Linked DNA regions of Psychrobacter arcticus 273-4. The protein of the gene in region 1 interacts with the protein of each later gene in a pairwise test. Links are inferred from orthologs where the notes say so. Each region holds a gene or a part of one and is shown in the gene's direction. Other genes may lie near its edges.

The links.
Region 2: the proteins of PSYC_RS10705 (region 1) and bioB interact in binary tests that used the Escherichia coli proteins (3 or more experiments, as listed by UniProt). The link is inferred for Psychrobacter arcticus 273-4 from one-to-one orthologs.

The regions. Positions count from the first base shown.
Region 1 is NC_007204.1:2,538,870-2,542,021, reverse strand. Bases 1-2,817 are described here. They hold PSYC_RS10705 (class II glutamine amidotransferase), read left to right. Parts: upstream 1-855; coding sequence 856-1,779; downstream 1,780-2,817. Other genes in these bases: PSYC_RS10695 (metal-dependent hydrolase), read right to left, coding at 2,398-2,817; PSYC_RS10700 (YchJ family protein), read right to left, coding at 1,803-2,354; PSYC_RS10710 (hypothetical protein), read left to right, coding at 595-855; PSYC_RS10715 (homoserine kinase), read left to right, coding at 1-541. Also shown: more of PSYC_RS10695, read right to left, coding at 2,818-3,114.
Region 2 is NC_007204.1:2,287,512-2,290,730, forward strand. What follows is about bases 56-2,939. They hold bioB (biotin synthase BioB), read left to right. Parts: upstream 56-871; coding sequence 872-2,008; downstream 2,009-2,939. Other genes in these bases: PSYC_RS09625 (hypothetical protein), read left to right, coding at 156-662; hemJ (protoporphyrinogen oxidase HemJ), read left to right, coding at 2,100-2,534; PSYC_RS09640 (hypothetical protein), read right to left, coding at 2,645-2,939. In the rest of the region: more of PSYC_RS09640, read right to left, coding at 2,940-3,219. UniProt on the Escherichia coli protein: Catalyzes the conversion of dethiobiotin (DTB) to biotin by the insertion of a sulfur atom into dethiobiotin via a radical-based mechanism.

The DNA.
Region 1 (3,152 bases):
AGGCGAAGAGTCTCTGACAGGTCTATTGGACTTTACCGAAGTCAGCGTTGAGCATTATGTAATGGATATTGCTATTACTATTAACGACTTTTGTACCACGTGGGGCGATGCTGAGCAAGGTGAGTCAGTGAATTTTGATCGCAGTAAAATGGCAGCGTTTTTACAAGGCTATGAGTCTAAACGCTCGCTTGGCGCAGATGAAAAACGTGCCTTACCGGTTATGCTGGCAAAAGCGGCCGTTATCTTTTGGCTACTACGTCTCAACGTCATTCATTATAACCGTACCGAAGGGCGTACTGGCGATAACATCATGGTCAAAAACCCTGACTTGATGAAGCGTCTAGCCGCTTATCATTGGTCACACGTTGAAAAAGCGAAAAATACAGTATTTGTATTGCTAGATAACCTGCTAGCGTCTCAGAAAGACATTCAAATAGTGGGTGTTTTTAGCAATATTACTCAAGCTGAACAAGCGCGTGATAAGTTAAGCAATAGCAGTGAGTTCGCAATCAAAGAATACACGGTCGATCAATTGTCGTAAGCATTGCTTATTCATTTATTCTGGTACCAAACTATAAACTATAAGGTGATCTCATGACCGATCAAGTTGATAACTGGCACAAATTGGCACGCTACGATACCAATATCCAAGGTGAGCTACATGCCAATTTGCTACGTAACAATGGTGTTACGGTATCTCTACAACCGCTGAGTGCGATGCCCGGTATGAATTCTGGCATCGTGCTATGGGTGCAAGATACCGATTTGGTACGTGCTCAGCGTATTTTGGATAGTATCGATACGGACGCGGCAAGCTTGCCTGAAACAGACGACGATAACGGCGGTACTCTATAAATGTGTCAACTTTTAGGTATGAACTGTAATATCCCAACCGATATTGGTTTTAGCTTTGCAGGGTTTCGTCGTCGCGGCGGCATGACCGATAGTCACGAAGATGGCTTTGGCATTGCGTTTTTTGAGCGTAGCGACTGTGCTAATAGTGACAGCGCTAATAGTGACAAGTCGGACAATGCCTCGACTGGTTTGCGACTGTTCCATGACAATCGCCCAAGCCATTTATCACCAGTTGCTGATTTGGTTAACAATTATCCTATTAAAGCTATCAATGTTATTGCTCATATTCGTAAAGCTACCCAAGGGCAAAATTGCTTGGCGAATACCCATCCTTTTGTCCGTGAAGTATGGGGTGAGCAGTGGGTATTCGCGCATAATGGGCAGATGAATAGCGAATTTATTAAACGCTGTCAGCGCTTGCAAGACAATGGTAATGCCTCACATTGCCAGCCAGTGGGTTCGACCGACTCTGAAATGGCGTTTTGCTATCTAGTGAACCGTCTTAAAAGCAGCTTTAAAACCCGTCCTGATGACCAAACGCTGTTTAACTTCTTGACCACCCAATGTCGTTATTTATCGGCTAATGGTTTGTTCAATTGCTTAATATCGAATGGTCAATGGCAATTGGCTTATGCCGGCAGCTTATTGTTTTATCTCACGCGAAAAGCGCCATTTGGTGAAGCGAAATTAGCAGATGATGATTTGGCAATTAACTTTGGTGATGTGACCACTGATAAAGATAAAGTGACTATTCTAGTGACTGTGCCATTGACTGAAAATGAAAAATGGCAGCAGCTGGCAGTCAATGAGTGCTTAATCTTTCAAGATGGGGATGTCATTTATAAAGACAGCCCAAGCCAGCGTAAGTTTTTGACGATTGAGGAAGGGGTTGCGATTGCGCGAGCCGTTGGGGCGAGTGTTTAGGGTTAGCGGATAGTTAATATGGGTTAAATATACATGCCGCAACAGCGTTTAAATTTCTCTCCTGACCCACAAATACACGGCTGTTTCTGTGTGACAGACATTGAAACAGTCGGATCTAAAAAGTACCAACTCGCATCACTATTAGCTTTGTTTTTTATTTTTACAAAGGTAGATAATTCATGATGCGCCTGTAATCCATCAGGCGTCTTGAAGTAGGCCTTAAACTCAACCTGAGCGTGGCGTTTACTAAGCTTTGGCGTATGCGCGACGACTTCTAATCCTGCCCAATCTGTCTCTTTTGCCCAATTCTCAATCGCCTTAATATCAAGCAAATCTTGCTGCGCGGGCAAGGTGGTCTTGACGATATATTCTGGTTTTACCAAAACAAAGGCACTATAGCGCGTGCGCATTAGATGCTCAGCAGTGTCTGCCCTTATAGCATCACTATCTTCAACTTCTTGATTATAAAGGCCATCATGATAAGGCTGACAGCAATCCTGATAAAGTAGCGGTGTGCTTACAGCGTTTAATGCAGGATTGATTTGGCAGGGGCAGGTCTGTATGGAAAATAACATGGTTTACTCGAGTGGTTATTCGTTTTTGGTGGCTCTAGACGTTTCAGTTTAGCCAATTTTTTATCATTTCTGGCCAGAGCCCGAGTTTAAGCTGAGCCCACGGCGCTGGATCACGCAGCTGCTGCCAAAAGGCATCAAACGGTGGCGCAAAATAAACCAAAATCGCAAGAATGACATACAGTAACAGATACCACCATTTATCTTTATGCTGATAAAACTTCATAGCCGTGCCCGATGAGCGCTTCATTTTCATGCCCATCAAATTCACACTATATAGCTCGTCCAATGTCAGATGCACAAGCGCACCACCGAATAAAAACAAACCATAAAACCAACTGACGGCTAATGGCAGATGCAGAACATCATAGCTGAAATAGGTTAGCCCAAGCCCCAGTATTGCCATATAGGGTACAGAATGGATGACACCGCGATGCACCGTCATATTAGTAAAAATAGAAAACACCACATAACGCATAGAGCCGTAGCCCGCTAGCCATAAGGCAATGAGCGCCAATAAACTCAGCTCACTACGCCAATGCATCACCAGCCCAAAAGCGAAGATAAATGAGGTGATATTAAAACCAAGCTTAATCGGTGTCGAGTTATCAGAATCCAAATCAGGCAGCAACCCACCGATGGTACCAAGCGCCACACACATCAAAAACCCAAAATCATTAATCAATCCCGCTTTGTAAACCGTTAGACTCATCGTACCACTGACCATGAATGCAACATTTAAGTGGGTGTTAAAATTTGCCATAAAAACTCATTGATAAATAGCGCGCGAAAACATCTATT
Region 2 (3,219 bases), 250 kb from region 1 along the record:
TGTTATCGAATGTTACAAGATACTTAAGGCTCTCTACGTAACTCCTAAAGAATTGATACCTAGCAATCGTTTATAATCTAGGTACTTATATATTTGTCACAAAAATTGTTATAAAGTACGCATTATTTTGCGTCTCATTTTTTAGGAGTTTGTTTATGTTTACTGTACCGGTTTTGGAGATTAAGTCTGACCCATTAGATGTTTTATTGGCGGTGATTGGTTATCGCTTGTCTATGCTTGCTGATAGCGACAATGAAGACGTCAAAGCGTTATTAGCGGATCGTAAGGTTACGATTGAACTTGCCAGCACTGAAGCGGATGTGGCGCGTTATTATAGCTTTGATAATGGTGAATTTAGCCAACATAGTGGTCATGCCAAAGAAGCAGATCTGACTATTAATTTTAAAGATTCAATGACAGGCGTCAAACTTTTGACCAAAGGCAGCTTGCCTGCCTTTATGACTGCCGTGCAAGAAGGCAATTTAAGCATAGAAGGCGATTACAGCCTAATGATGTGGTTCAATAAGCTTGCCAAGCATATCGTGCCAACTATTCCAGAAGAGTGTAAGCCTTATATCCAAAAAGCCAAGCCGTATGCTTATAAAGCCCAAAAACTTGCCAACCATTGGGTCGGTGTTGCTAAGCACAAGTTGGGTAAATAATCGAATAATCAGAAGCAATGGATAGATAGCTGCTACTGGTAGCTGCGTAACTATTTCGTTAGGTTCTGATTTTCTAAAAAGGTTGCGCTATACTATAGCGCAACCTTTTTTTATTGTAGATCGTACGTCTAAAAATTAAAACAGATGAGCGACATCTGATGTTTATCTTCTATGACCCTGCTTAATATCTTTATAAAAGGATTTAGATTATGTCAGCACTACTTAATATCACAGAGCCAAATAACAACACTAATACCAAGAACGATCATTTTTTAGCGTCATTAACGACTGATGCCACACAATCTACTGCCAGTAAATACAGTCGCGAGCAAATTGCTCAATTATTCGATTTGCCATTGATGGACTTGTTATTACAAGCACAAACCATACATCGTCAGAACTTTACTGCCAATGAAGTACAAATCAGTACCTTGTTGTCCATCAAGACTGGCAACTGCCCTGAAGATTGCGGCTACTGCTCACAATCTGGTCACCACCGCGATAAAACTGAGCTAGTTGCTGAAAAACGCATAGAGGTGAGTAAAGTGATTGCCGCTGCCAAACGCGCAAAAGCCACTGGTTCATCGCGATTTTGTATGGGCGCTGCATGGAAGCACCCCAGCGCGAAAGACATGCCTTATGTGGTGGAACTGGTCAAAGAAGTCAAAGCCTTAGGACTTGAGACCTGCATGACCCTAGGTATGCTAGATACTGATCAAGCCGCGCAGTTGGCAAATGCTGGACTGGATTACTACAATCATAATTTGGATACTTCTAGAAGTTACTACGAGCAAGTAGTCAGTACGCGCAGCTATGATGAGCGTCTAGATACCATTGCAAACGTACGCAACTCAGGTATCAATGTCTGTAGCGGTAATATCGTTGGTATGGGTGAAAGCCGTGACGACCGCATCGACTGGGTACATGAGCTGCTAAAAATGCCTAAAGCACCAGAGTCAATTCCAGTCAACTTACTGGTGCCGATTCAAGGAACTCCAATCGGTGATAAGGTCTTGGCAGAAGGTCAATTGTCAGTCCTTGAGTGGATTCGCACCATTGCTGTGACGCGTATTTGCTGTCCAAGTAGCTATGTACGTCTATCTGCTGGGCGCGAAAGCTTATCCGACGCTGAGCAAGCATTAGCATTTATGGCGGGTGCCAATTCATTCTTTTATGGTGATAAACTTCTGACAACTGGCAATGCCAGTCAATCAGGTGATGATAGATTGATGCGTGAGCTTGGTTTAACCAAGCAGTTTTCTGCCCCTCGTCTACCAAAGCAAGTGCCCGTTCTGGATGCTATGAGCGGTCATCAATCACAAGTCATTTTGGCTAGTTTGAGCTGAGTAGTTTGGGTATAACGCTACCATTATGGGATAATCTGCGCTAAGCTTGCCCGCATTTATCATTGTTTAAAATAACCAAAGAGACTCTAGCATGGCAGATTATTTTAATTGGATTAAAGCGGCACATATTATCTCTGTAGTGTGCTGGTTTGCGGCAATTTTCTACTTGCCGCGCCTATTTGTCTATCATGCAATGAGCGATGACAAAATCAGTCAAGAGCGTTTTATTATAATGGAGCGCAAGCTATATCGCGGTATCATGACGCCAGCTATGATAGCGACCTGGGCTTTTGGTTTATGGATGGTGTTTTTAGGTTGGGACGTCTACAAAACCCAAGGCTGGCTACACGTAAAGATCTTCTTAGTTATTCTATTGTCCGCTTATCATGGTGCCTGCGGTTTTTATCGTAAAAAGCTGGTGGATAGCCCGCAATATAAGTCGCATGTTTTTTGGCGATGGTTTAATGAAGTACCCGTCTTTGCTTTAGTGATTATTATTATTTTGGTCGTTGTTAAACCATTCTAAAATTGGCTTTAATACAGGCAATGCTTAATAAAAAAGCGTCCGTCACTTTAACTTTAGTAAGTGACGGACGCTTTTTTATGTCTGAATTAAATATATTAAAAAAATCCACATTACACGTTCGGGCGCATGACTTGATAGACGTTGCTCAAATCATAAACACGATAGCGCGCAGGCTCACGGCGGCTTTCGCCAGCATAGCTTAGTATCAGCGCTTGCTTAGCTTGCTCATCAACCCAGCCTACAAACAAGCCACTGTGCTCGACACCATTATAGCCATGATTGATATAGTAGAGCCAGTCACCCACTTCGATCTCGCCACTATTGACATAAGGACCTTGACTGTAAGTACCTTTATGTATGGTGTCGCGCGTCACCCCTGCTCGTTTAAACACTGCATTTAGATAATCCCAGCAGCTACCTTGAATAATCGTACGCTCGTTTAGCGCCATTTTACGGGCGGTGCTAATCACTTCACGGGCGGCCAGACTACTTTGCGTCTCAGCATTATTGAGTAGCGGTAGATACTCGCTATCGACATTGTCATAATTGCCTGATAAAAATGCGGGCAAAACTGATGATGCTTGGCGTTGTACTTCAGGATAACGATAATTAGTTTGGGTGTTACCGACATAAGCATTTTGGTTAAAGTCGCTTTTATTGGCATAGCTGCTATTAGAATAAATTG